One region of the Nocardioides imazamoxiresistens genome, then DNA from elsewhere that is predicted to be linked to it. Evidence: riboswitches for the same ligand, from Rfam matches in the RefSeq annotation. Region 1 holds a riboswitch; each other region holds the start of a gene.
The links. A riboswitch is a leader RNA that binds a small molecule or an ion and turns the genes downstream of it on or off. The one in region 1 is predicted to bind cobalamin.
Positions count from the first base shown of each region.

Region 2: another riboswitch for cobalamin. It lies ahead of RDV89_RS17975 (ABC transporter substrate-binding protein); the one in region 1 lies ahead of RDV89_RS20250 (precorrin-8X methylmutase).
Region 3: another riboswitch for cobalamin. It lies ahead of RDV89_RS17835 (ribonucleoside-diphosphate reductase subunit alpha); the one in region 1 lies ahead of RDV89_RS20250 (precorrin-8X methylmutase).

Region 1 covers NZ_JAVYII010000006.1:127,430-136,716, forward strand. The annotation lists gene RDV89_RS14380 (organic hydroperoxide resistance protein) at 1-418, shown strand, start outside; gene RDV89_RS14385 (precorrin-2 C(20)-methyltransferase) at 643-2,223, opposite strand; gene RDV89_RS20250 (precorrin-8X methylmutase) at 2,220-3,761, opposite strand; cobalamin riboswitch at 3,817-4,005, opposite strand; gene bluB (5,6-dimethylbenzimidazole synthase) at 4,000-4,665, opposite strand; cobalamin riboswitch at 4,681-4,870, shown strand; gene RDV89_RS14400 (ABC transporter substrate-binding protein) at 4,933-5,949, shown strand; gene RDV89_RS14405 (FecCD family ABC transporter permease) at 6,015-6,995, shown strand; gene RDV89_RS14410 (ABC transporter ATP-binding protein) at 6,992-7,789, shown strand; gene RDV89_RS14415 ((2Fe-2S) ferredoxin domain-containing protein) at 7,786-8,541, shown strand; gene RDV89_RS14420 (ATP-dependent 6-phosphofructokinase) at 8,569-9,287, opposite strand, start outside.
Region 2 covers NZ_JAVYII010000009.1:93,691-102,977, reverse strand. The annotation lists gene RDV89_RS17995 (ABC transporter substrate-binding protein) at 1-782, opposite strand, end outside; gene RDV89_RS17990 (FecCD family ABC transporter permease) at 839-1,942, opposite strand; gene RDV89_RS17985 (ABC transporter permease subunit) at 2,005-3,717, opposite strand; gene RDV89_RS17980 (ABC transporter ATP-binding protein) at 3,714-5,183, opposite strand; gene RDV89_RS17975 (ABC transporter substrate-binding protein) at 5,261-6,778, opposite strand; cobalamin riboswitch at 6,937-7,133, opposite strand; gene aztA (zinc ABC transporter ATP-binding protein AztA) at 7,143-7,814, opposite strand; gene aztB (zinc ABC transporter permease AztB) at 7,872-8,804, shown strand; gene RDV89_RS17960 (ABC transporter) at 8,862-9,287, shown strand, end outside.
Region 3 covers NZ_JAVYII010000009.1:58,213-67,499, forward strand. The annotation lists gene RDV89_RS17790 (alpha-E domain-containing protein) at 1-866, shown strand, start outside; gene RDV89_RS17795 (transglutaminase family protein) at 869-1,708, shown strand; gene RDV89_RS17800 (phosphoribosylanthranilate isomerase) at 1,692-2,309, opposite strand; gene RDV89_RS17805 (tetratricopeptide repeat protein) at 2,333-2,800, opposite strand; RNA gene rnpB (RNase P RNA component class A) at 2,877-3,289, shown strand; gene RDV89_RS17815 (ABC transporter ATP-binding protein) at 3,369-4,136, opposite strand; gene RDV89_RS17820 (FecCD family ABC transporter permease) at 4,133-5,200, opposite strand; gene RDV89_RS17825 (class I SAM-dependent methyltransferase) at 5,215-6,009, opposite strand; gene RDV89_RS17830 (ABC transporter substrate-binding protein) at 6,006-7,073, opposite strand; cobalamin riboswitch at 7,131-7,302, opposite strand; cobalamin riboswitch at 7,414-7,620, shown strand; gene RDV89_RS17835 (ribonucleoside-diphosphate reductase subunit alpha) at 7,776-9,287, shown strand, end outside.

The sequences.
Region 1 (9,287 bases):
CAAGTACACGGCGTCCGCCACCGCGACCGGCGAGGGCCGCCAGGGCCACGCCCGCACCTCCGACGGCTCGCTCGAGGTCGACCTGATCCCGCCGAAGGAGCTCGGTGGTGCCGGCGGCGGCGTCGACCCGGAGAAGCTCTTCGCCGCGGGCTACGCGGCCTGCTTCCTCGGCGCGCTCAAGGCCGGCGCGAAGCAGCACGGCATCGAGCTGCAGGACGTGGCCGTGACCGCCGAGGTCGGCATCGGCCCCCGCGAGGACGTCGGCTTCGGCCTGGCCGTCAAGCTGATCGTCGAGTTCGGCGGCGGCGTCTCGCAGGCCGACGCGGAGCGCGCGGTCGAGGTCGGCCACACGATCTGCCCCTACACCCACGCCACGAAGGGCAACATCGACGTCACCACCGAGGTCGACGTCGCCTGACGCCCCCGGCGTACGCCCCACGCCCGCCCGGCCCCCTCGGCCGGGCGGGCGTCGGTGTGTCCGGGCCTCTGGATTACCCGGTTCACCGGGTAACGCTCGACCTAGACCCTGTGTGAACGGGGCAGAGGTCGAGCGAAACGGCACAGGGTCCGGCTGGCGGCGGGTCCGGGGCGCCCTCGCCCGGCCGCACCCACCAATCCGACCCGGCCGGCACGGGCCGGATCTCACCCCACGCTGCGCGGCGTCCAGACCCGTCCGTGGTCGACGCGGGTCGACGAGGCGCCGACGACGAGCAGGCACTTCATGTCCACCGTCGTCGGGTCGAGCGCCCCCAGGGTGGTCACGACGAGCGACTCCTCCGCCCGCCCGACGTCGCGGCCGACGACCACCACGGTCGCGGGGGAGCGCACCTCCAGCAGGACCTCGAGCGCGTCGCCCAGCTGGTCGGGCCGGCTGGCCGAACGGGGGTTGTAGAGCGCGAGCACGAGGTCGCCGTCGGCCACCGCCCGCAGCCGTCGTTCGACGACCTCCCACGGCTTGAGCCGGTCGCTCAGCGACATCACGGCGAAGTCGCCGCCGATCGGGGCGCCGGCGCGCGCGGCCACGGCCTGCACGGCCGAGACGCCCGGCACGACGCGCACGGGCACGTCGGCGTACGCCACGTCGTCGGCCGCCGCGGCGACCTGCGCCTCGAAGACCGCGGTCGCCATCCCGAACACGCCGGCGTCGCCGCCGGAGACCACGGCGACCCGCTCGCCGCGGCGCGCCAGGTCGAGCGCCAGCCGGCCCCGGTCCACCTCGACCGTGTTGCCGCTCGCGTGCCGCGTCAGGCCCTCGCGGTGCGGCACCCGCTTGACGTACGGGGCATACCCCACCACGTGGTCGACCGCCGCGAGCTCGGCGCTCGCCTCCGGCGTCAGCCACGCCTCCGGCCCGGGCCCCAGCCCCACGACGACGACCTCGGCGGGCGCGTCGACCACCGCCGCGGAGGCCGCCGAGGAGGCAGGTGCAGCCGGCGCCCCGGCGGCCTCTCGCCGCCCGAGTCCCTGCAGCGAGTCGCCGGCGACGACGATCAGCGAGAAGTACGGCACCGAGTCCGCGTCCACGTCGACGACGCGCAGGTGCCGCTCGGAGCTCATCGAGGCCCGCTCGACGTAGACGGCGTGCTCGAGGCGGCCCGCGGCGGCCAGCGCGCGGCGTACCGCCGGGAACCGACGCCCGAGCTTCATGATGATCGCGCCGTCGGTGTCGGCGAGGCGTCGCGCGAGCTCGGTCTCCGGCAGGGTGCCGGGCAGGATCGTCAGCACGTCGGTCTGGCGCACCAGCGGCGCCGCGATGGTCGCCGTCGCGGCCGCGAAGGCCGGCACGCCGGGCACGACCTCGGTGGTGAACCGCTCGGCGAGGGCGTCGTGCATGTACATGTACGACCCGTAGAACATCGGGTCGCCCTCGGAGAGCAGCACGACGTCGCGCCCGGCCTCCAGGTGCGCGGCCAGCCGCTGCGCCGACGCGAGGTAGAAGTCCGCCATCGCGCCCGCGTAGCCGCCCGGGTGGTCGGTGGTGCCCGTCGTGACGGGGTAGACCAGCTCCTCCTCGACGGCCCCGGCGGGGATCAGGTCGGCCGCGATCCGGCGCGCGTTGGACGTCTTGCCGCGCCCGGCGTGGTACGCCACCACGTCGGCCGCCGCGATCAGCCGGGCGCCCTTGCGGGTGATCAGCTCGGGGTCGCCGGGGCCGACGCCGACGCCGTAGAACCGGCCCGCGGTGGGCTCGGTGGGCTCGGCCGGCTCGGGCTGCGTGCTCACTCCGCCTCCTGCGCGATCGCGTTGAGCGCCGATGCCGTCATCGCCGAGCCGCCGCGGCGGCCGTGGACGGTGAGGTACGGGACGCCGTGCGCCTCGGCGTACTCCGCCAGCGCCTCCTTGGACTCCGCCGCCCCGACGAACCCGACCGGGCAGCCCACGATCGCGGCGGGCGGCGGGCAGCCGTCGGCGAGCAGCTCGAGCAGGTGGAACAGCGCGGTCGGCGCGTTGCCGATCGCGACCACCGCGCCGGCGACCCGGTCGGCCAGCAGCGAGAGCGCGGCCGCCGAGCGGGTGGTGCCCCAGGCGCGGGCGAGGTCGGCGACGCGGGGGTCGCGCAGCGCGCACAGCACCTCGTTGTCGGCGGGCAGCCGGGTGCGGGTGACGCCCGAGGCGACCATGTGGGCGTCGGTGATGATCGGCGCGCCGGCCCGCAGCGCGGCGCGGGCCGCCCCGACCAGGTCGGGCGAGACGACGACCTGCGGCGCGAGGTCGGTCTGCCCGGTGCCGTGCACCATCCGCACGACGACCTTCTCGGCGTCCGCGGGCACGTGGCGCAGGTCGGACTCGGCGCGGATCATCGCGAACGAGTCGACGTAGATGGCCTGCCCGTCGCCCTCGTAGGCGTAGCGCCGCGTCGGCGCCTGCAGCCCGCCGGTGGCCGCCGCGGGGACGACCGGCACGAGCAGCGAGCGCCACGGCGTCACGACGAGCGGCGCCTCGTCGGCCAGGCCGTCGAGCAGCTCGGTGGCCAGCGCCGCGCCGAGCACCCCGTCGGGCACGGGGACGTGGCGCAGGTCGGGGGCGTCGGGGCTCTCGCCGCGCACGAGGCCGTACGCCGGGGGCTCGGCCGCCGCGGGCACCCGCGGGTCGCGTGGCGCGGTCGGCAGGTCCAGCGGGGTGGTGAGCTCGTCGACGTGCCAGGGCGCCTCGGGGCCGTCGCCGCGGGCGACGACGAACGCGCGGGCCACCTCGAGCAGCGCGGGCACGGCCTCGGCGACCGGCACCGGCGGCTGCCAGTGCCCGTCGCCCCGGCGCAGCTGCACGGTCGCGTCGTCGAGCACGGTCAGCGCCACGTCGGCGGACCGGTCGAGGACGTCGCCGCGCCCGTCGTCGAGCACCATCAGGAAGCGGGCGGACAGGCCGGCCAACGCCGGGTCGGCGCACAACGCCCGGTCCAGCTCGCGGGCGGTGGGACGCAGGTCGAGGCGCCCGCCGGTGATCCCGGTCAGCGGCGAGACGAGCACGTTGCGGACCAGCTCGTGGCTGGGGGAGGGCAGCAGGCCGGTGTGCGCGATCGCGCCCGCCACGTCCTGGCGCAGCGCCCCGGTCCCGGTCAGCGGCAGGGCGCGCAGCTGCAGGTTGGCGCGGCGCGTCAGGTGCAGGTCGCCGTCGCCGTGGGCCGCCGCGACGCCCAGCAGCGCGCGTACCTCCCCGACGCTCACGGCGCCGCCGACCAGCCGCAGGCGCACCAGCCCGCCGTCCTCGGCGGGCCAGGGCCGGCTCACGCCGGGGCACAGGTCGGTGCGCGTGCGGGTCATGCGTCCTCGCTCGGTCCGGGGGCCCGTGCGCGGGGCCCCTGCTCGACCAGGTGGCGGCTGCCACCGGGTGCCAGCAGGTCTTCGGACTCGGGGTCGTCCGGGCCGGGGACCTTCCCGGGAGCGGGCTCCCAGTGGCGGCACGCGGACGTGCCCCGACCCGTCGCCCTCACCGCTGCGCGTCAGTCCCGGAGTCGCACCGGGTTCCCTGACCCCTCGGGGGTCGACTGGCGCACGGACCCTACCAACCGTCCTCGGTGACGAAGTCCGCGAGTGGGCGCGCACGGGTCCAGCCGTCGATCTCCAGGCTCGGGCGGTCGGGGAAGGCCGGCACCGGGCCGAGGCACAGCACGGCCACCGGCTCGGCCCCCGCGGGCATGCCGAGCAGCGCCGCGAGGTCGTCGGGCACGAACAGCGAGACCCAGCCCATGCCGAGGCCCTCGGCCCGCGCGGCGAGCCAGAGGTTCTGGATCGCGCAGGCCACGGAGGCCAGGTCCATGTGGGGCATCGTGCGGCGGCCGAACACGTGCGGCTCGCGGCCCTCGCGCAGCGCCACGACCAGCAGCTCGGCGCACTCGCGGATGCCCTCCACCTTGAGCCGCAGGAACTCCGCGGCGCGCTCGTCGAGGGCGGCCGCGGTCGCGTGACGCTCCGCGTCGACCAGGGCGTGCACCTGCTCGCGCAGGGCGGGGGAGACCACCCGCACGAAGCGCCACGGCTGCATCAGCCCGACGCTGGGCCCGGCGTGGGCGGCGGCGAGCAGCCGGGCCAGCACGTCCTCGTCGACGGTGGCTCCGGGCACGAAGCGGCGCATGTCGCGCCGCTCGCCGATGACGCGGTAGACGGCGGCCCGCACCTCGGCGGGGTACGCGTGGTGGTCGGGGTCCGCATCTCGAAGGGCGTTCACGGCGGGCGAGGTTACTGCTAGGTTCCCCCTGCCAGTCGTGCTCACCACGAGCCAGGGAACCCGGTGCGAATCCGGGACTGACGCGCAGCGGTGAGGGTGACGGGCGGGGCACGCACACGTGCAGCCACTGGGAGCGCAGCTCCTGGGAAGGCGCTCCGTCCGGTCGATCCCGAGTCCGAAGACCTGCTGGCCGCGCTCGTCCGCCACGGACGGTCGCGTCACACGTCCGCATGGCTCCGCGACCGAGCCACGACACGAAGGATGGCCATGTCCACCCGTGCTCGCCCCACCCTGCGTCCCGCCCTGCCCCTGACCGCCGCGCTCGCCTGCGGGGTCCTGCTCGCCGGTTGCGCGGGCGCCCCCGCCGCCGAGGACCGCGCCGCCGCGGGCGACCCCGACCTGTTCCCCGTCGAGGTCACCGCCTGCGGCTTCACCACCACCCTCGAGGCACCGCCCGAGGCCGCCGTCACCCTCAACCAGGGCGCCACCGAGGTCCTCCTGGCCCTCGGGCTCGAGGACCGGATGGCCGGCACGGCCTACCTCGACGACCAGGTCGCGGACGCCCACGCCGCGGCGTACGACGAGGTGCCCGTGCTCGCAGCGACCTACCCGAGCCGGGAGGAGCTGCTCGGCGCCTCGCCCGACTTCGTCTACGCCTCCTACGTCTCCGCGTTCGGCGACGAGGTGGCCGGCTCGCAGGACGAGCTCGCCGAGGGCGGCGTCGCGTCCTACCTCTCGCCGTTCGGCTGCCCCGACGCCTCCGACGTGGCCGCCACCAGCTGGGACTCGGTCTGGTCGGAGGTGGAGGCCGTCGGCGACGTCTTCGGCGTGCCAGAGCGCGCCGCCGAGCTGCGCGCCACCCAGGAGCAGACGCTGACGGACCTCGAGGCCGCCGCGGTCGGCGCGGGCACCCGGGTGTTCTGGTTCGACTCCGGCGAGGACGCCGCCCTGGCCGGCGCCGGCGACGGTGGCCCGCAGCTGGTCGTCGAGGCGACCGGCGCCGAGAACGTCTTCGCCGACGTCGAGGGCAACTGGTCCGAGGTGCCGTGGGAGGACGTCGTCGCCGCCGACCCCGACGTGATCGCGCTCGCCGACGCCTCGTGGTCGTCGGCCGAGGAGAAGATCGCGTTCCTCGAGGCCGACCCGGTGCTGAGCGAGCTGCGTGCCGTGCGCGAGGGCGCGTACGTCACGGTGCCCTACTCGGCCTCGACCCCGGGCGTACGCCTCGCCGAGGGCGCCGCGACCCTGGCCGAGGGCCTCGAGGCCCTCGGCGCGCAGGGCTGACCGGGTTGCGACGACCTGCGGCGGCGCCCGTCCTCGTCGTCGGCCTGCTCGTGCTCGCCGCGACGATGACGTACGCCCTGGGCCGCGGCTCCGTGGACGTCCCGGCCGACCGCGTCGTGGCCGTCGTCGCGCGGCGCCTCGGTCTGGGCGAGCACGGCGTCACGCTCGCCGAGGACCAGATCGTGTGGCAGCTGCGGATGCCGCGGGTGCTGGCGGCCGCGGCCTGCGGCACCGTGCTGGCGCTCGTCGGCGCGGTGTTGCAGTCGCTGACGCGCAACGACCTCGCGGACCCCTACCTGCTCGGCATCTCCGGCGGCGCGGCCGTCGGCGCCGTCTCGGTCATCGTGCTCGGGATCGGCGTCGGCGGGCTCGTCGGCTCCGCCGCGCTGGCGCTCGCGTCGTTCCTCGGGGCCCTGGGCGCGCTGGTGCTGGTGCTGCTCCTCGCCGTCGGGCGCGGCGGCACGCTCGACCCGACCCGCACCGTCCTCGCGGGCGTCGCGGTGGGCCAGGCGGCCGCCGCCTACACCTCGTTCCTGGTGATGGTGCACGGCGACTCGCACTCGGCCGACCGCGTGATGCGCTGGACGCTCGGCTCGATCGCGCGGGTGCGCACCGACGACGTCGCCGTGCTCGTGGGCACGGCGCTCGTCACGGTCGTGGTGGTGCTGGCCTGCGCCGGCAGCCTCGACGCCTTCGCGTTCGGCGAGACGGGCGCGCGCAGCCTCGGCGTCGACGTGACCCGCCTGCGCTGGCTGCTGCTGGCGGGCTCCGCGCTCGTCGTCTCGGTGCTCGTCGCCCACGTCGGCGCGATCGGCTTCGTCGGGCTCGTGGTGCCGCACGTGGCCCGGATGGTCGTGGGGCCCGGCCACCGGGCGCTGCTGCCGACGACCGCGGTGGCCGGCGCCGTGCTGCTGGTCTGGGCCGACACCGGCGCCCGCACGCTCGTGGACGGCACGGAGATCCCGATCAGCGTCGTCACCGGCATCGTCGGCACGCCGCTGTTCGTGTGGCTGCTGCACCGCTCGCGACGCCGGAGCATGGCGTGAGCGGCACGGGCGACACGAGCGGCGGCGCGGCCCTGCGCGCGGAGGGCCTGACCTGGCACGTCGGACGCGGTGCGCAGCGGCGCACCGTCTTGGCCGACGCGGCCCTGGACGCCCCGGTCGGCACCGTGACCGGGCTGCTCGGGCCCAACGGCTCGGGCAAGACCACGCTGCTGCACCTGCTCGCCGGGCTGCGGCGACCGTCGGCGGGCACGGTCCGCATCGGCGACGACGACCTCCACGCCCTGCGGGCCGGCGCCCGGGCCCGCCGGGTCGCGCTCGTGGAGCAGCACGCGGAGACCGGCCTCGACCTGCGGGTGCGCGACGTCGTCGCCCTCGGCCGCACCCCGCACCGGGGACGGTTCGCGGCCCCCGTCGACGACGACGCGACGGTGGGCGGGGCCATGCGGTTCACCGACGTGGACCACCTCGCCGACCGGGCCTGGCCGACCCTCTCGGGCGGCGAGCGGCAGCGGGTCCACCTCGCCCGCGCCGTGGCCCAGGAGCCCGAGGTGCTGCTGCTCGACGAGCCGACCAACCACCTCGACCTCGGTCACCAGCTCGACCTGCTCGCCCGGGTCCGGGCCCTCGGGGTGACCGCGGTGGCCGCGCTGCACGACCTCGACCTGGCCGCCGCGCACTGCGACCGGCTCGTCGTCCTCGACGCCGGACGCGTCGTGGCCGCCGGCCCCGCCGCCGACGTGCTGACGCCCGACCTGGTTGCGCGGGTGTGGGGCGTCCGCGTCGACGTCACCGAGGTCGACGGCCGGGTGCGCGTGCGGTGGTGGGGCCGGTGACCGCCGCCGTGCCGCCCGTGCCACCCGTGCCGGACCTGCCGCCGGGGGAGGTGCGCCTGCTCGTCGGCATGTCCGTGCGCGAGGCCAGCCACGCGGGGCGGATGGCCGCGATGGCCGACGCGCTGGGGGCGCAGGTGGCGTACCTCCAGGTCGGCGATCCGTCCCTCTCCGCCGCCCTGACACGTCTCGCCGACGAGGGCGTCGAGCGCGTCGTGCTGCTCGGCGTCAGCCTCGGCACGCTGGCGCCCGCCAACTCGTGGCTGCGCCGCATCGCCGGGCACTGGTGGCGCGAGCGCGGCGAGACCTCGGGGCACCGTCCCGTCGTCGCCGTCGCCACCACGCTGCTGCGCCACGAGTCCGACCTCGAGCTGGGAGTCCTCGACGTGACCCGACCGATCCACGGCGCCGAGGCGCCGCTGACCTCCGCGGCCTGGGAGGACGTGCCCGGGCACCGGCACCACGTCCTGGTCTGCCGCGGGCCGCGCTGCTCGGCGCAGGGCGCCGACGCCACCGCGGAGGCCCTGGGTCGTGCGCTGCGCGCCCGCGACCTCGGCGACGACGACGTGCTGGTCACCCAGACCGGCTGCCTGTTCCCCTGCAACCACGCGCCGGTGGTGTGCGTGCAGCCGGACGACAGCTGGTACGCCCGCCTGGGTGCGGACGACGTCGACGCCCTGGTGGACTCCCACCTGGTCGAGGGCGTCCCGCTCGCGGCGAAGCGCCTGGAGCGGCGACGGCCCGAGCAGCCCTGACGGCCCTGACGGACCTGACGGCCGCGCTCAGACCATCGAGCGCGGCTGGGCCGTCGACTCGAGCACCGAGAGCCACAGGTCGCCGTCGGGGGAGACGTTGTGGGAGCGCTGCACGACCGCGCCGATCGGCACGTTGACGAAGCGGTGACGGCGTCGCCCGACGACCATGTCGGTGCGCCCCGACATGGCGGCGTGCACCGCGGTCTGAGCCAGGCGCGAGCAGTAGACGGCGTCGGCCGGGTCGGCGGGCACCGAGCGGATCAGGTAGCCGGGGTCGAAGAAGCGCAGGGTCGCCTCCTCGCCGTGCTCGGCGAAGTCGGCGCGGATCCGGTCGCGCAGGTAGCGCCCGGGGTCGCCCAGGATCGCGTTGCCCGACGCGTCGGTCGCGTCGCCGGCGCCCTCCTGCAGGTGCGGGCCGACGCCCTCGGCGACCACGACGACGGCGTACCCGCGGTCGGCGACCCGGCGGCGCAGGTGGGCCAGCAGCCCGTTCTCGCCGTCGAGGGTGAACGGCACCTCGGGGATCAGCACGAAGTTCGCGGTCTGCGCGGCGAGCGCGGAGTAGCAGGCGATGAAGCCGGCGTGGCGACCCATCGTCTGCACGATCCCGACCCCGTTGACCGCGGCCTGCGCCTCGACCTTCGCGGCGGTGATCGACTGCGCGGCCCGGGCGAACGCGGTCTGGAAGCCGAAGCTCTGGCCGATGTGGGGGATGTCGTTGTCGATCGTCTTGGGCACGCCGACGA
Region 2 (9,287 bases), on a different contig from region 1:
TCCGGGTCGCGCTCCACGATCTCCTCCGCGTTGACCTCGAAGACCCGGTCGGCGACGTCGCCGAACACGTTCTCGAGGCCCGCGGCCTCGAGCAGCGGCGCGGACATCGACCCGCGGCCGTACGCGTACGTCACGCCGCCACCGATGGTCGGGTAGAGGACCGCCGCGGTGCGCGCCTCGTCGGCGGGCACCGTCGCCTCCAGCGCCGCGACCCGCTCCTCCAGCTCGGCGACGTAGGCGTCGGCCTCGTCGGTGCGATCGAACACCTCCCCGTAGAGGCGGACCTGGTCGTAGAGGTCCTCGAAGCTCGCGTCGCCCTCGAGCGACCCGCAGAAGGCCGGCTCCTCGATCACCGGGATGTCGGAGGACGACAGCGTCTCGCGGCTCAGGTTCTCCGTCTCGCCGAGCACCAGGTCGGGGGTCTCCGCCACCACCTCCTCGCGCGAGATCTGCAGGTGGCCGCTGGCGTCGGTGCGGTCGGTCAGCAGGGGGATCTCCTCCAGCGCGGCCAGGGTCTCGTCGTCGTAGTACGCGCTGGGGTAGACGCCCGCCCGGGCCACGACGCGGTCCAGCACCCCGAGCTCGTGCAGCGTGGGCACGGCCGCGCTCTTCAGCATCACGACCCGCTCGGGCGCACCGTCGAGCTCGACGGTGCCGTCGCAGTTCTCCACCGAGATGGCGGCGTCCTGGCCGTCGGCGGCGCCGCAGGCGGCGAGGGGAAGCAGCAGGGCGACGGAGGTGGTCGCGACGGCGGTACGGCGGGCGGGGCGGCGGAGGCTCATCGGGATCCTTGTCGTCTGCGGGGTCGTCTGCGGGGTTCGGGAACGAGGGGACGGGCTCACGACGGCACCGCCTGGAAGCGGCGCACGAGGAGCAGGAGGAAGGGCGCGCCGACGAGCGCGGTGATGATCCCGATCGGGATCTCCTGCGGGGCCAGCACGGTGCGGGCCACGACGTCGGCCCAGACCAGCAGGATCGCGCCGAGCAGCGCCGCGACCGGCACGACGACGCGGTGGGCGCCGCCGACGAGCCGGCGGGCCAGGTGGGGGATGACCAGGCCGACGAACCCGATGCTCCCGGCCATCGCGACGAGCACCCCGACGACCAGCGAGACCAGCACCAGCAAGGTGGTGCGGAAGCGCTCGGGGTGCACGCCGAGGGTCAGGGCGGTCTCGTCGCCGACGACCAGCGCGTCGAGGCGCCGCCCGACGAGCACGAGGTACGCCATCGCTGCCGCGACCACCACGACGGCCACCGCGAGGGCGCCGTTCCAGGCCGCGAGGCCCAGCGAGCCGAGCAGCCAGAACATCACCGAGCGCGAGCCCTCGGCCGAGTCGGAGGCGAAGATGAGGAAGCTCGTGGCGGCGGAGAGGGCGTACCCGATCGCCACCCCGGCCATCAGCAGCCGCACGGAGGTGATCCGCCCGGAGCTGCGGGCGACCAGGAAGACCAGCAGGGAGGCCAGGAGCGCGCCGACGAAGGCGCTGCCCTGCAGGGCGTACTCGCCGAAGCCGGCGCCGAGGCCGAACAGGATCGCGCCCGCCGCGCCGCAGCTCGCCCCCGAGTTGATGCCGAGCACGTAGGGGTCGGCCAGGATGTTGCGCACCATCGCCTGCAGCACGACGCCGGCCATCGCGAGCCCGGCGCCGACGGCGGCGCCGAGCAGCACGCGCGGCGCGCGGATCTCCCAGATGATCGCGTCGTGACGACGCTCCCAGGTGACCTCGGCGGGGAGCCCGGTGAGGTGGTGCAGCAGGATCCGCGCGGAGTCGGCCGGCGAGACGGCGACGGGGCCGGCACCGACGCCGACGACGAGCGTCACCAGCAGCACGAGCGCCAGGCCGGTGGTCCACACGAACGCGCGGCGACGCTGCGAGGCGACGCCGAGCGGGTCGGGACCGGCGGGGGCGGCGGTGTCGACGACGGCGTGAAGGGCGGTCACGGGCGCGTCCCGGCCCTTCTTGCGAACAACATGCAACAACCATCTCATGGCGGGCCGCGGACTCACCCCTCCGGTCGGAGGGGCCCGCGCGGCCGCGCGGCGCCCGAGGCGACGCCGAGCAGCAGCAGTGCGCCGCCCGGCACGAGCACGGTCCACGGCGCGGTCTCCAGGTAGCGCAGCCCCTCGGCGAGCATCGCGCCCAGCTCGGCGGCGTCCGGGTCCGCGCCGAGGCCGATGAAGCTGAGGCCCGCGATCGCCACGGCGTTGAGGGGCAGCCGGGCCAGCGCGTGGAGCGCGAGCGGGCCGAGGACCCCCGGCAGGAAGTGCACCCGGGCGACGCGGAGCCGGGCGAGACCGAGGCGGGTGGCGGCGCCGACGTGGCCCGACCCGCGGCCCTCCACGACGAGCGCGCGGACGTGCACCGCGAGCGGCAGCCAGGCCACCGCGGCCGCGGCCACGCAGGCGCCCGTCAGGCCCGGGCCGATCACGGCGGCGACGACCAGCCCGACCACCGTGCTCGGGACCGTCACGAGCACGTCGAGCGCGCCGACCCGCAGGCGGCGGCACACGAGGCCGGCGCCGAGCGCGACGACGAACGCGGCGACGCTGACGACCAGGGCGAGGCCGACGGTCAGCACGGTCGCGTCGGCGACGCGGCCCCACAGGTCGTGGCCGACGGCGTCGGCGCCCAGCGGGTGGGCGGGGCCGGGGGAGGCCAGGCGCGCGGAGAGGTCGGAGGTACGCCCGTCGCGCGGCAGGCCCGAGACCACCACGAGGGCCAGCGTCCCGGCGGCCGCCAGCAGCACTCGCGGTGCGCCCCGACCCCCGGTCGTCGTGGCGGCCAGGTCGTCCCGGTCGCGGGCCCCGCCCAGCAGCAGCCGGTGCAGGAGGACCGCCACCCCGGCCCCGACCAGGCCCAGCCCGACGACCGCGAGCAGGCAGGCCTGCAGCACGGGCACGTCCTGGGTGAGGGCCGCCCGCACGGCGGTGGTGCCGACCCCGGGCACGGTGAAGACCTTCTCGACGGCCACGGCCGTGCCGAGCATCCCGATCCACACCACGGTGACCTGCCCGGCCCCGCGGGCGACGGCCCGACGTGCGAGCGCCGCGCCGATCGAGCGGGGCGCGACGCCGTTCGCCCGCCACGTCGTCACCCACTGCTCGGTCAGGGTCTGGTCGACGACCCCGGCGAGCAGCCGGGTCAGCAGTCCCGCCGCCGGGACCCCGAGGGCCAGGGCGGGCAGCACGACGCTGCTCCAGCCGTCCCACCCGGTGGGCGGCAGCAGCCGCAGGTGCACCGCGACGCCGACGACGAGGAGGCTGCCCACGATCACCTCCGGCAGCGCCGCCACGCCGACCGCGGCGATGCCGAGCGCGGGGCGTACCGGCTCGCCCGTGCGGGCCGCGCGCCGCACCGGCAGCGCCAGGGCCAGCGCGCACAGGACCAGGGCCACCAGCAGCGCCGCGGCGGCCAGCGTGGCGGAGGCGGCGACGGCCGGGGCGACCAGGTCGAGGACGGGCCGCCCGCTCACCCAGCTCTCGCCGAGGTCGCCGCGCAGCGCCGCCCCGAGCCACCGCAGCGCACCGGTGACCGGGTCGGGTGCGAGGTCCAGCTGCTCCTGCAGCGCGGCCACGGCCTCGGGGTCGCGGCCGCGGGCCCGGAAGCGCACCCGCAGCACCGTCTCGGCGGGGTCCTCGCCACGGAGCCAGGGGAGCGCGGCCACCACCAGCACGAGGCCGAGCACGGTCGCCGCCACCCGGGCCAGGGCGCTCACGGCGCGACCCCGGCGACCCCGGCGACCCGGGCCGACGCGGCCAGCATTGCGGCGAGATCGGGCGAGGGACCGGGGTCGGCCGCCCTGTCGGCCGCGGGGTCCAGCAGCACGGCGGCCGGCCCGTCGTCGACGACCACGCCGTTCGCGAGCACCACGACGCGTCGGGCCACGTGGCGCGCCGTGCGCAGGTCGTGGGTGGTCAGCACGAGCGTGGTGCCGCGGTCGTCGGCGTACGCCCGCAGCCCCGCGGCCAGCGCGGCGCGCAGCGGCACGTCGAGGGCGCTCAGCATCTCGTCGCCGAGGAGGACGCGGGGGTCGGCGGCCAGCGCCCGGGCGATCGCCACGCGCTGGCGCTGCCCGCCGGAGAGCGTGCCGGGGAGCCGGTCGGACCAGGCCGGGTCCAGGTGGGCGACATCGTTCAGCTCGGCGGTCGTGGGGGCGTCGGGCGCGAGCCGGCGGGCCTCGTCGAGGAGCTGCCCGACGGTGCGCCACGGCGTCAGCGAGCCGCCCGCGTCCTGGGGCACCGACTGCAGGAGGGGTGGGGAGACGCGGCGCCCGCGCGCGCGGGCCGCGAGGTCGCGGCCGCCGACCACGACCCGTCCCGCGACGGGCTGCTCGCGGCCCTCGGCCAGGCGCACGAGCGTCGACTTGCCCGCCCCGGAGGCGCCCAGCACGACCGTGTGCTCGCCGGGCCGCACCGCGACGGTGACGTCGCTGACGCCGGCGGGCGCGCGTCCCGGCCGGGGCCAGGTGCGGGTCACGCCGTCCCAGCGCAGCAGCCCGTCGACCCCGGCGCTCGCGGTCGCCGCGCCGACCCGGCCGACCCGGCCGGCCCGGCCGACCCGGCCGGCCCGGCCGACCCGGCCGGCCCGGCCGACCCGGTCCGGCGCGGCCGGAGAAGCGGGCGCGGGGACCACGAGACCGTCGTGCAGGTGCACGACGCGGTCGCACAGGCCGGCGGCCACGTCGGGGTCGTGCGTCACCAGCAGCAGCCCGGCCCCCCGGCGCTCGAGCGCGCGACGCACGGCGTCGACCACGGTCGCGGCCGTGACGGGGTCGAGGGCCGAGGTCGGCTCGTCGGCGACGAGGAGGTCCGGGCCGGCGAGCAGCGCCAGCGCCAGGGCCGCGCGCTGGCGCTGGCCGCCCGAGAGCAGGGTCGGGTGCCGGTCGGCCGTGGCGGCGTCCAGACCGAGCTCGTCGAGGACCTCGGCCACGGCGGCGCGGACGGCGGTGCGACCGCGGTGGGAGCGTCGTGCGGCCAGCGCGAGCTGGCGCCCGACCCGCACGTTGGGGTCGAGCGCGGTCGCGGACTCCTGGGCGAGCAGGCCCGAGCGCCCGGCCACCGTGACGGTGCCGCTGAGCCGCAGCCCGGCCGGCGCCGGGAGGCAGGCGAGCCGGGCGGTGAGGCTCTTGCCGGCCCCGGACGGACCCACCAGAGCGACCCGCTCGCCCGGAGCGACCTCCAGGTCGAGCGGGCCGAGCAGGCGGGTGCCGTCGGGGGTGGCGAGCCGGACGTCGCTCCAGCGCGCCAGCGCCTGCGTCCTCAGCGCTGCACGCTCGTGGTGTGCGTGACGACGGCGCGCTCGAACGGGTCGGCCGCGAGGTCGGTGACGCCCTCGAAGCCGAACTGGGTGGCGTCGTGCACGAGCGGCACCGCCCAGACGTCGGCGAGCACCTGCTGCTCGACCGCGACGGCGGCGGCCGCGCGCTCGTCGGGGTCGGCGAGGGTCTGGGCCGCCGCGAGCTCGGCGTCGAGGTCGGGGTCGCAGGAGCGGCTGAGGTTGTAGGTGCCCCCGCAGGAGAAGTCGGCCTGCAGGTAGCCGACCGGGTCGGCCGTGTCCTGGCCGTACGAGCGGCTCATGACGACGAGGTCGTAGGCGCCGTCGAGGTAGTCGGCCTCCATCTCGTCGTAGGGCCGGGCGACGACCTCGACCTCGAAGCCGGTGGCGCGCAGGGCGTCGGCGATCGCGGTGGCCATCTCGGGCAGCTCCGGTCGGTCGGTGAACGTGGCCAGCCGCAGCGGCCCGGCCTCCGCCACCGCGGCGGCGTCGGGGTACGCGGGCTCGTCCCGGTCCTGCGCCCACGCGGAGACCGCGGCGTTGAACAGCCCGCCGGCCGGCTCGGCACGCCCGGCGTAGATGGTGCCCGCGAGGTCGAGCTCGGCCACGGCCGCGCGCACCAGCTCGCGCTGGCCCGGGTCGGCGAGCACGGGGGAGGTCTGCGTGAGGTGCAGGCTGACGGTGCGTGGCAGCGGCACCGCCAGCAGCTGGTCGTCGTCGATCTGGTCGAGCTGCGCGGCGGGCAGCGCCTGCGCGAGGTCGACCTGCCCGGAGCGGAACGACTGCAGCCGTGCGCCCGCGTCGCCGACGAAGGTGACGTCGACACCGTCGAGCGCGGGCGTGCCCGCCCAGTAGTCCGGGTTCGCCTCGAGCGTCATGCTCGTGGACAGGTCGGTGTCGGTGATCTCGTACGGCCCGGTCCCGGTGCCCACCGGCGTCGGCCGGGCCGGGTCGGCGTACGCGTCGGGCGCGAGCACCACGAGCTCGGGCGAGGTCAGGCGCTGCACCAGGACCGGGTCGGGCTCCGCGGTCGCGACGAGCACGGCGCCGTCGCCGTCGGCCCGGGCGTCGATCGTGCCGCCCGCCAGCGCGCGGGGAGCGGGCTCGGCCGCGGCGGCCGCGTCGAGCGCGGCCACGACGGTCTCGACGGTCATCGGCGTGCCGTCGTGGAAGACGACGTCGTCGCGCAGCTCGAAGCGCCAGGTGGTCGGGTCGACCTGCTCCCAGCGGGTCGCCAGCGACGGCTCCGGCAGGCCGGCCGGGTCGAGCCGGACGAGGGTCTCGGTGGCGCCGGCGGCATAGGCGGTGGTGGCGTCGTCGGAGTACGGCGACAGCGCGGTGGTCGGTGTGAACGCGTACGCGAAGCGCAGCCGCGCCTCGTCGGATGCGTCGGTGGAGCCGGAGCCGCCGGGGGAGCAGGCGGTCAGGGCGGCCACGGCCACGAGCGCCAGGGCGCCGGCCGCGGTGGGGCGGGGGGAGCGGCGGGGGGTGCGGTGCGTCATCAGAGTCTCTTCCTCGGACAGCTGGTGAAGGCCGTCGCCACGAGGAGGAACGCGCACCCGGACCGCCACGGCGCACGCGCGCGTACCGCTGGTCCGACGTGTCGTGGAGCCCGCCCTCGAGGCATCCGACCACCCGCGAGCACGGCGCTGCGCGGGGTGCTGGCAGGTCTTCGGACTCGCGGGCGTACGCACCGGCTCGGGGGCCGGCGTGTCCCTACTGGCCGTCGCTTCCCAGGGCCTGTGGTCCCAGTGCTTCATGACGGCGGTCGTTCCCGCTCACCGCTGCGGGGCAGTCCCGGTCTCGCACCGGGTTCCCTCTTGCCTCGCCGCCGACCGGGTGCCGGGGCGAACCAGCGGCGCCACCCTAGCGCGTGGCCACCCGGCCGTCCTCGAGGTGCAGCACGCGGTCGGCCTCCGCGAGCACGACCGGGTCGTGCGACACGCAGACCACCGCGACCCCGCGCCCGGCCTCGTCGCGCACGGCGACCCGTATGGCGTCACCGCTGGCCCGGTCGAGCCCCGTCGTCGGTTCGTCCAGCAGCAGCAGGTCCGCGCCGCGCGCGAGGCCCTGGGCCAGCAGGGCCCGCTGCCGCTGACCGCCGGACAGGGAGGCGTACGGCTTGCGGGCGAGGTCCGCGACCCCCATCCGGCCCAGCGCCTCCTCCACGGCCGCGCGGGCCGTCGCGTCGAGGCGACGCCAGGGCCCGAGGCGGCCCCAGGCGCCGAGGGTCACGACGTCGCGCACCGTGATCGGCAGGCTGTCGGGCACGGCGGCCCGCTGGGGCACGAAGGCGGTCGCGGCGCCGGTGGAACGGGTGCCACCGGTCGGTACGCGGGTGCCCGCCAGCACCTCGAGGAGCGTCGACTTGCCCGCGCCGTTGGGCCCGGCGACCGCCAGCACCTCGCCCGCCCGGACGTCGACGTCGACGCCGCACAGGGCCGGGCGGAGGCCGAAGACGACGTGCACGTCGCGCAGTCGCGCGACGGTCGGCGCGACGTCGGGTGTGCGGGGGGAGGCGGCGGGGGCGTCGATCACCGGAGCACCGTAACTCAGTTTGATAATCATTCCCATTTCCGTCTAGCGTCCTCCGCCGTGACCTTCCTCCACGACGCGCTCCTCGAGCCGTTCTCGCTCGAGCTGCTCCAGCGCGCCCTGCTCGGCGGCAGCCTCGTCGCCGTCCTGTGCGGCGTCGTCGGCACCTGGGTGGTCGTGCGCGGCATGGCCTTCCTGGGGGAGGCGCTGGCGCACGGGATGCTCCCGGGCGTCGCGCTCGCCACCGTCCTCGGCTGGCCGGCGATGCTGGGCGGGGCGGTCAGCGCCGTCGCGATGAGCCTGGGCATCGGCGTCCTGCAGCGGCGCGGCCGGCTGTCCTACGACACCAGCATCGGCCTGCTGTTCGTCGCGATGCTCGCCCTCGGCGTCATCATCGTGTCGCACTCCGGCAGCTTCGCCACCGACGCGACCGCCATCCTCTTCGGCGACATCCTGGCGATCGCGCCGCTCGACCTCGTGCTCCTCGCCGGCGCCGCCGCCCTCGGGCTGCTCGTCGCCGCGCTGGCCCACCGCTCGCTCGTCGCGCTGGCCGTCGACCCGCGGATCGCGTCCGTGCTGGGCCTGGCGCCCCGCGTGGCCCAGGCGGCCCTGGTCGGCCTCGTCACGCTCGCCGTCGTCGCCTCCTACCAGGCCGTCGGCTCGCTGCTGGTCGTCGGTCTGCTGCTCGCGCCGGCCGTCGCGGCCCAGCACTGGACCGCGCGGATCCCCACGCGGATGGCCCTCGCCGCGGCGCTGGGCGTGCTGGCCGTCCTCGTCGGGCTGCTCGTCTCGTGGCACGCGGCGACCGCCGCCGGCGCGTCCGTGGCGGGCTCGGCCATCGCCATCGCGTGCGTCTCGTGGCTCCTGCGCTCGGCCCTCGACGGCATCCGCTCGTGGCGCCGACCCCACGAGCACCGGGGCGTGGTGCCGCCGAGCGCGACGACGCCCGAGCCGGTCGCCGCCACCGCCGAGCGGGCCGGCTCGCCGGCCTGAGCCGTCCTTCTCCCCGCCCCTCTTCCGCCCGCCCCCGACCGCACCGAAAGGACCTCCGTGCGCTCCCGCATCCCCAGCCTGGCCGTCGTCAGCGTCCTCGCCCTCACGCTGGCCGCCTGCTCCTCCGAGCCCGAGGAGGCGCAGGACGCCGCCGCCTCGGACGCCTCGGACACGGGCGGCGACGGCCACGGCGCCGTCGCCGGCGCCGCCGAGGTCTCCGAGCCGCAGCTCGGGCTGACCACCATCGCGCCGTCGGGCGCGGTCAGCCACCTCGACCTGCTCGACGAGAGCGTCACCGACCTCGGCGAGATCGGCGCGCCGACCGCGATGACCACCGACGGGCGCTACCTCTTCGCGCAGACCGACGCCGGTGTCGAGATCGTCGACAGCGGCCGGTGGACCTGGGACCACGTGGACCACTTCCACTACTACCGCGCCGACCCGCAGCTGCTGGGCGCCGTCGAGGGCGGCGGCACGGCCACG
Region 3 (9,287 bases), on a different contig from region 1:
TCCTCGACGTGCAGACCCAGCTGATGCTCGAGGACCCGACCGTCGACGAGACCGCGACCTGTCGCACCCTGCTCTCGATCATGGGCGTGCCCCACGACGAGGACACCGAGGTGAACCGGCAGACGATCCTGGAGCTGCTGGCGTACGACGCCCAGGCACCCGCCTCGATCGCCTCCGCGCTCGGCGCGGCCCGCGAGTCCGCCCGCCGGGCCCGCGAGACGCTCTCGGAGCCGATGTGGGAGGCGGTCAACACGACGTGGCGGGCCCTGCCGTCGGGTCGGTTCCGCAGCCTGCGGCCCCCGGCCGTGTTCGGGTGGGTGCGCGACCGCGCGGCTCTGGTCAACGGCACCGCCGAGGCCACCATGACCCGCGACGAGGGCTACCAGTTCCTCGTGCTGGGCCGCAGCATCGAGCGCGCCGACATGACCGCCCGGCTGGTCGCGACCGCGGCCCTGACCAGCTCCAGCGCCGCCTCCGCGTGGACCACCACGCTGCGCGCGTGCGGAGCGTACGAGGCGTTCCTGCGCACCTACCGCGGCCTCGAGACCGACCGCGGCGCGGCGGAGTTCCTGCTCCTGGACCGGCTCTTCCCCCGCTCGATCGTGCACTCGATCAGCCGGGCGGAGCAGTGCCTCGACAACCTGGAGTCCGGCGGCTCGCGCGCCGGCTTCGGCAACGACGCGCAGCGCCTGCTGGGCCGCACGCGCGCGGACCTGGAGTACCGCTCGCTGTCCGACGTCGTGGCCAACCTGCCGGCCGAGATGGAGCGGCTGCAGTACACCTGCGCGGCGGCGACCGACGCGGTCACGCGGCGCTACTTCGCCGGCGCCGAGGCGACCGAGTGGCACGGAGGGGGAAACCTGTGAGCATGCAGCTGCGGATCAGCCACACGACGGGCTACGAGTACGACGGCAAGGCCGTGACCTCCTACAACGAGGCGCGCCTGACCCCGCAGACGTCGGCCGAGCAGATCGTCGTGCACACCCGCCTCGACGTCTCGCCGACCCCGTGGACGCACACGTACCGCGACTACTTCGGCACCCAGGTGACGTCCTTCGAGGTCCTCGACCCGCACGACGCGCTCACGGTGCAGGCGCACGCGACGGTGCACACGCACCGTGCGCCCCTGCCCGCGCCGTCGCTGGCCTGGGCCGACCTGGCGGCGCCCGAGGTGGCCGACGTGCACACGGAGTACCTCGTGCTGCCCGAGCTCGTCGCGCCGCCGGAGGACTTCGCCGCGCGGGTGCGCGAGGTCGGCGCCGACGCCGCGACGCCCGGCGAGGCCGCCCGCGGGGTGTGCGCCCTCGTCCACGCCGACGTGGCCTACCGCCCCGGGTCGACCGAGGTGACCAGCAGCGCCGCCCTCGCGTGGGAGCAGCGCAGCGGGGTGTGCCAGGACATGGCCCACCTGACCATCGGCGGGCTGCGGACGCTGGGGATCCCGGCGCGCTACGTCTCCGGCTACCTGCACCCCTCGCCCGACCCCGAGGTCGGCGCGACCGTGGCCGGGGAGTCCCACGCGTGGGTCGAGTGGTGGGACGAGGGCTGGCACGCCTTCGACCTCACCAACGACGAGCCCATCGGGGACCGGCACGTGGTGATCGCCGCGGGGCGCGACTACGCCGACGTACGCCCGCTCAGCGGCATCTTCGCCGGCGCGCGCACCTCGCGGATGTTCGTCGAGGTCGAGGTCACCCGGCTCGCCTGACGTTCGCGACGAACGCCCGGATCCGCTCGGGGTCCTTCACGCCGCGGACCGACTCGACGCCGCTGGAGACGTCGACGCCCCAGGGGCGCGCGACCCGCACGGCGTCGGCCACGTCGTCGGGCCCGAGGCCGCCGGCCAGCAGCCAGCGACCCTCGGGACGCCGGCCCTCCAGGGCGGCGAGGTCCCACCGCCGACCCGACCCGGGCACCGGCGCGTCGAGCAGCAGCACCTCCTCGCCCCAGGCCCCCACGGTCGTCGCGCTCGGGTCCGCGGTCGCGTCGGCCGGGGTGGCCGCGCGCCACACGCGGGGGTGGGCGGCCACGGCGACGGCGAGGTCCTCGCGGGTGTACGCCCCGTGCAGCTGCAGCACGTCGGCGCCGATCGTGCGCGCCACGTCCACGGCCTCGAGCACCGGCAGGTCCGCGACCACCAGCACCCCGTCCACCCCGTCGGGCACGACCGCGAGGACCGCCGCCGCCTCCGCGACGGTGCGGTGGCGGGGGCTGCGCTCGCAGACGACGACGCCGACCGCGTCGGCGCCGGCGTCCACGGCGACGCGGGCGTGCTCGGGGGTGTCGAGGCCGCAGATCTTGACGTGCACGCGAGGACGCTAGCCCGCGGGCCTCAGACGAGGTCGCCCAGGTGGCCCGTGGACTCCGCCAGGCGCCGCTCGACGCGCAGCACCGTCGACTCGTGCTCGGGGTCGGCCGTCATCGCGGCGGCCAGCCGGGCGTGCGGCAGCGCGTCGGCGAACTTCGACTGCCGCTCGAGGCTGCGCGCCAGCGCGTGGCGCGCCCAGTCGTCGCTGGGGTTCTCCTCGACGAGCTCGCGCAGCTGCGCCTCGGCGCGCTGCAGCTGGGCGCGCAGGAGGTAGGCCCACGCCCGCAGGCTGCGCAGGCCGTAGTTGCCCGGGTCCAGCTCCAGCGCGGGCTCGACCAGCTCCAGCGCCTCCCTCGGCGCGCGGCGGGCCAGCAGGTCGTAGGCCGCCCGGTGCGCACCCGACGGGTCCTGCGCCTGGCTCGGGAAGACCAGGGCGGGAGCCTGCAGCTCCAGCTCCGTCCCGAGGTCGATCCGGCGGTCCTGCTCGTCCATCACGGGGGCTCCTCTCGCTCCGTCGGGTGCAACGTGCGCCGACCGGCCCCCATTCCCCTATCCTGACCCCTGCGGATGGGCTGGCCGGGCGGCCGCGGCCTCCTCCACGGCGTGCCGGGGAGGGGTCGAGGAAGGTCCGGGCTCCACAGGGCGAGGTGGTGGGTAACGCCCACCCGGGGTGACCCGCGGGACAGTGCCACAGAGAACAGACCGCCTCCCGGCTCCGGCCGGGCGGCAAGGGTGAAACGGTGGTGCAAGAGACCACCAGCGTTCCGGGCGACCGGAACGGCTCGGTAAACCCCACCTGGAGCAAGGTCGAGAAGTCCGTGTCGCGAGACACGGACGCGCGTGCGTTCGAGGGCTGCCCGCCCGAGCACGCGGGTGGACTGCACGAGGTCGTCGGCAACGGCGGCCCTAGATGGATGGCCGCACATCGGTGCCCGGCGACGGGCCCGAGGACAGAACCCGGCCTACAGGCCAGCCCGTCCGCACCCGGGGGTCCGACCCACGCACGATGCCATCGGCGACGGGCGATGCTGCGTCCACGCCCGCCTGGCCGCGGCCGGCATCAGCCGGGCGGCAGGAACCGCACCCACGGCCGACCGGTGGCCGGATCGTGACCCACGACGGAGCGCACGTCGTAGACCTCGGCGATCAGCGCCTCGGTCAGCACGCTCGTCGTCGGACCGTGCGCACGGAGCCGTCCTTCGACGAGCACGGCGACGCTGTCGCAGAACTGGGCCGCCAGGTTGAGGTCGTGCAGTGCGACGACCGTGGTCACCGGCAGAGCACGGACCAGGGCGAGCAGCTCGAGCTGGTGGCTGATGTCGAGGTGGTTCGTGGGCTCGTCGAGGAGGAGCTCCGTCGGCTCCTGGGCGAGGGCTCGCGCCAGCTGGGTCCGTTGCTGCTCACCGCCGGACAGCGTGCGCCAGGTCCGTCCGCGCAGGTGCCCGATGCCGGCAGCCGCGCAGGCGGCGTCGACGGCCGCACGGTCGGCGGCGCTCGTCGGGCGCCATGCACCCTGATGCGGTACCCGGCCCAGCGCCACGACATCGGCGACCGTGACGTCCACGTCGGTCTGGGCGTGCTGGCCCATGGTGGCCAGACGCCGGGCGAGGGTGCGCGACGGCCATGCCGACAACGGTCGCTCGTCGAGGCGCACGACGCCGGAGCTGGTGCGCCGGACGCCGGCCAGCAGACGCAGGAGCGAGGACTTGCCCGATCCGTTCGGTCCGAGCAGCCCCAGGGTCTGTCCCGGTTCGACGTCGAGGGTGACGCCGTCGACCACGGGACCCGCACCCGCGTGCCAGGAGACCCCGTGGGCGTTCAGGCTCACCGACGCCTCCTGCGCCACAGGATCACTGCGAAGGCAGGGACGCCGACGAGCGCCGTGACGACACCGACGGGGAGCTCCTGCGGCGCGATCACGACGCGGGCGAGGGCGTCCACCCACACCAGCAGGACCGCACCCGCCAGCGCGGTCGCCGGGAGCAGCCGTCGATGGCCCGGGCCGACGACGGCGCGGGCTGCGTGGGGCAGGACGAGCCCCACGAACCCGATGGCTCCCGCCGCGGCGACCACGGCCGCGGTCATGGCGGCCGTCAGCAGGAGCAGAGCGAGCCGCGAGCGGACGACCGCCACCCCCAGCGAAGCCGCCGCTTCCTCCCCGAAGGTGAAGGCGTCCATCACGCGCGCCCCCGCCCAGCACAGTGCCGTTGCGAGGCTCACGACAGCTCCGACGAAGACGACGTCGTCCCATCGAGCGCCGCCGAGGGAGCCGAGCAACCAGAACAGCACGCCCCTGGTCTTCTCCGGATCAGCCGAGGTGAGGACGACGAAGGAGGTCAGGGCCGCAAACAGCTGCGTCCCTGCCACACCGGCCAGGATCAGGCGGTCTGGCGAACCCCCGGCGGCGTAGCCGAGCATCGCCACGAGACCGAACGCGACGACGGCACCGACGAACGCGCCTCCGGACAACCCCACCGAGCCGGCGCCGAGACCGAGGACGACGACGAGCACGGCGCCCGTGGAGGCTCCCGACGAGATGCCCAGCACGTAGGGATCCGCGAGGGCGTTGCGCAGCAGCGACTGCAGCACGACCCCGGACACCCCGAGACCGGCGCCGCAGGCGGCGGCGAGCAGGCTGCGTGGCAGTCGCAGCTCCCACACGATGCCCTCACGGATCCGCGACAGTCCCGCGTCGGCTCCGCCCAGCCGGTCACGAACGACGGCGACCACCTCGCCGACGGCCAGATCGGCGGGCCCGATCGTGATGGCCACGGCCACCGAGACCAGCAGCAGCGCCGGGCCCGCCGACCAGAACAGGAGCTCGCGCGCGGTGACCGCGCGCCCGGGACCGGGCCGGCGCCCCGACCCGATCCCTGCTCCTGGCTGCGGCACGTCGACCCCTGCGCTCAGGCGACGCCGTAGACGACGAAGTCGTCGAACAGCTGCCACAACGTGCCGGACTCCTCGAAACCCGCCTGGGCGAGCGTCGCGAGCCGGAAGTCGACCGCCGTCGAGGCCGACGGAGCGCGGCCCGCGAAGCGCCGGTGTCGCTCCTCCACCAGGTCCTTCATGCCCGGAAGCTGCTCGAGCGCCGCCCACCATGCGTCCCACGCCTCGGCGCCTTCTTCGAAGGCCGCCGCCTGGGTGCGCTCGTCGTGCAACGCCGCCCATCGTCGGAGGTGCGGCGTGCGGGAGTCGTAGCGGAGGTGGTCCCCGTCGAGCAGGAGACCGCCGGTCGGCAGTGCCGTGTGCGCCGTGCCGTAGGCCCGCACCAGCTCGTCCGGTGAGAGCCAGTGCAGAGCAGTGGTCGAGACGACCGCGTGCGGACGACCCCCGAGACGAGCGGAGGCCGCCTCGACCCATGCGTCGTCGGCGACATCGGCGTCGAGCAGAGCGACCCGGTCTCCGTACGTCGCCGTGCCGGCGTGGGCCACGGCCAGGAGCGCCGGGTCGAGATCGATGCCCACCACGCGTGCTCGCGGGAAACGATCGAGCACCCGGACGGTCAACGAGCCCGGGCCGCAGGCGAGGTCGACCACGCGGAACCCGGAGCCGGTCGAGGCCTCCACCTGCAGGGCGAGGGCGTCGAGCATCGCCGCGAAGCGCTGCTCCCGAGCGGCGATGTAGGCGGCCTGTTGATCGTCCCAGCGCCGCAGGAGCCCGCGCAGGTCCGAGCGGTCGTGCAGCTCGGCCGGGTTCACTCGACCAGGCCCAGGTCGCGCAGGCCCTGCGCCAGCTGCTCGATGCCCGTCACGTTGCGGATTGAGGGGTCCATGGTGGTGCCGTCCAGAACGATGTAACGCTGCTCCTGCACCGCCGTCAGCCGACTCGCGACGGGGTCCGACTCGAGGAACTCGATCTTCTCCGCCGCGCTGTCGCCGTCACCCCCACGGCCCAGGTCGGCCAGCACCAGCACGGTGGGGTCGCGCTCGAGGACGCTCTCCCAACCGATCTCGGGCCAGTACTGCTCGGCGTCCTCGAAGGCGTTCGTCGCACCCACGGCCCGCGTCATCAGGCCGGGCGCCCCGCAGCAGCCGGCCATGTAGGGCGCTGGAGTGGCGGCGTACCACCAGGCCATGGTCACGTTCTCCGCGCCCAGGTCCACGGTCGCCTCCTCGGCACGGGCGCTCAGCTCGGAGACCAGCTCGTCTCCCCGCTCCCGGACGCCGAAGAGGGTCGCGACCTCCTCGATCTCGGCCCACTGGTCCTCGAGGGTCAGCGCGCGGGTCTGCTCGGCCTCCTGACCACTGCACTCGCTCGGCGACTGGTACGTCGGCACGCCGAGCTCCTCGAAGCGGTCCCGACCGGCGATACCCTCGTCGGTGAAGGTGTAGTCGAACGTGGTGTAGACGAGATCGGGCTCGACGTCGAGGACCGTCTCGAACGACGGGAACTCGGTGTCGAAGGCCTCGACGCCCTCTCGCTCCTCCTCGAGCTCCGGGAGGACGTCGTCGTCGCTCATCGCGTACGACGCGATGCGGTCACCGAGCCCGAGGGCCAGGAGCAGCTCGACGGCGGGTTGGTTGACGGCGACCGCGCGCTCGACGGGCGCCTCGACACGGACCTCGCGGTCGCAGTTCACGACGACGACGGGGGCCTCGTACGGCTCCGCATCGCCGGCGTCGGAGCCGCCGGTGTCCGAGCTGCAGCCGGCGAGGCCGCCGGCGACGAGGAACGTGACGGCGAGGACGCGCAGGCACTGGGTCGTCTGCCGGCGAGCCGGTGACGGCGCCAGGAGGGCGCGTGGGGACAGGGAACGAGTCATGAACGACCTTCTCGACCGCAGACCCGGATCGCGGGGCCCGACGATGATCGCGCGACACGGACGGCCACGGAACCAGCAGGTCTTCGGACTCGGGTTCCACCGAACGGGACGCCTTCCCGGATCACTCCAGTGGCCTCGTGCCCCGCCGTCACCCACACCGCTGCGCGTCAGCTCCGGACTCACACCGGATTCCCTGGCCCTCTCGGGCTTGACTGGCGCGAGCATGCTAGCGGTTCGCGACGACCGGCGACAGTCGCTCCCGTTGCCGTCGACGGAGGACCCGCTCCCACTTGGCGTGAACCACAAGATGTGGGACTTACATCGGCGTCATTCACCGTATATGGTGCCGCTTGCAGCTGGTTCGACCCGTCCTCCAGGCGGGTCGTCGCAAGAGGGAATCCGGTGGGAGACCGGAACTGCCCCGCAGCGGTGAGTGGGAACGACCTCCGTCACACAGCACTGGGCCCGACGGGCCTGGGAAGCGACGGACAGTAGGCCGAGCGCGACGCCCACGAGTCCGAAGACCTGCCAGTGCCTCGCCCCCGAGGGGCGAGGGTCCGCGACCCCGAGGGAGGGTCGGAGGATCGAGACCGGCAGGTCGGGTGGCATCTGGCCGCCCTGCCTGCCGACGGTTCCGACCTCCCGTGCCTCCCCTCTCGCGGACGCTCCCCGACGTCCGTACACGAGGGTGGGAGACGCCACATGGCAACACATCACGACGAGAGCACCGGCAGGTCCACCGAGATCACGGTGGTCAAGAGGGACGGCACCCGCGCCGCCTACGACGGGTACGAGATCGCGCGCTCCATCGAGGAGGCCGCAGCGGGTCTCGACCACGAGGTCGCCCGCGCGACCCAGCTGCGCTCGGAGCTCGAGATCACGCTCTTCGACGGCATCACCAGCGAGCAGCTGGACGAGGCGGTCGTGCAGGTCGCGCTGCAGAACGTGAAGGACGACCCGGCCTACGACACGATCGCCTCGCGACTGCTCGTCAAGAGCCTCTACAAGGCGATCTTCGGCGAGGGCGTGACCCGCGACGAGGTGCGCGCGTTCGGCGGCGAGGCGTTCGTGGCCTTCGTGGTCCGCGGCGTGGAGCTGGACCTGCTCGACGCACGACTCGGCCGGCTGTTCGACCTCGAACGCCTCGGCGCGGCGCTCGACCCGGATCGCGACGACCTGCTGCGCTACGTCGGGGTGCAGACGATGCGCACCCGCTACATGATCGTGGCGCCCGACGGACGTCCGCTGGAGATGCCCCAGTTCTTCTGGATGCGGGTGGCCATGGGCCTGTCGTTGAACGAGGACGATCCGACCGCCGCGGCGATCCGCTTCTACGACAAGATGTCGCGCCTCGAGTACCTCGCGGCCGGCTCGACGCTGGTGAACGCGGGCACCTCCTACAGCCAGCTCTCCAACTGCTTCGTGATGCAGATGGAGGACGAGATCGAGCACATCGCCAAGTCGGTGCGCGACGTCATGTGGCTCACCAAGGGCACCGGCGGGATCGGGCTGTCGGTCACCAAGCTCCGCGCCGAGGGATCCCACATCCGGTCCAACAACACCACGTCGACCGGCCCGATCCCCTTCATGCACACGATCGACTCGACGCTGCGGGCGGTCAGCCGCGGCGGCAAGAAGTTCGGCGCGCTGTGCTTCTACATGGAGAACTGGCACCTCGACTTCCCGGCGTTCCTCGACCTGCGGCAGAACTCCGGGGACCCGTACCGCCGCACGCGGACCGCCAACACCGCGGTGTGGATCAGCGACGACTTCATGAAGCGCGTGGACGCCGACCTGCCGTGGTACCTGTTCGATCCCGCCGACGTGCCCGACCTCTCCGAGCTCACCGGCAGCGCGTTCTCGCGGCGTTACGCCGAGTACGCCGCCCTGGCCGAGGCCGGCGAGCTGCGCCACAGGAAGGTCGGTGCCCGCGAGCAGTTCAAGTCCATCCTGACCTCGCTGCAGTCGACCTCGCACCCGTGGCTGACCTGGAAGGACACCATCAACACCCGTGCCCTCAACCAGAACACCGGCACGATCCACCTCTCCAACCTCTGCACGGAGATCTGCCTGCCCCAGGACCGGGACAACGTGTCCGTGTGCAACCTGGCCTCGATCAACCTGGCCCGGCACGTCGACGGTCGCCGTCAGGCGGCGCGCGTGGACTGGGAGCGGCTGGCCGAGTCGGTGCGCCTGGCCGTGCGTCAGCTCGAC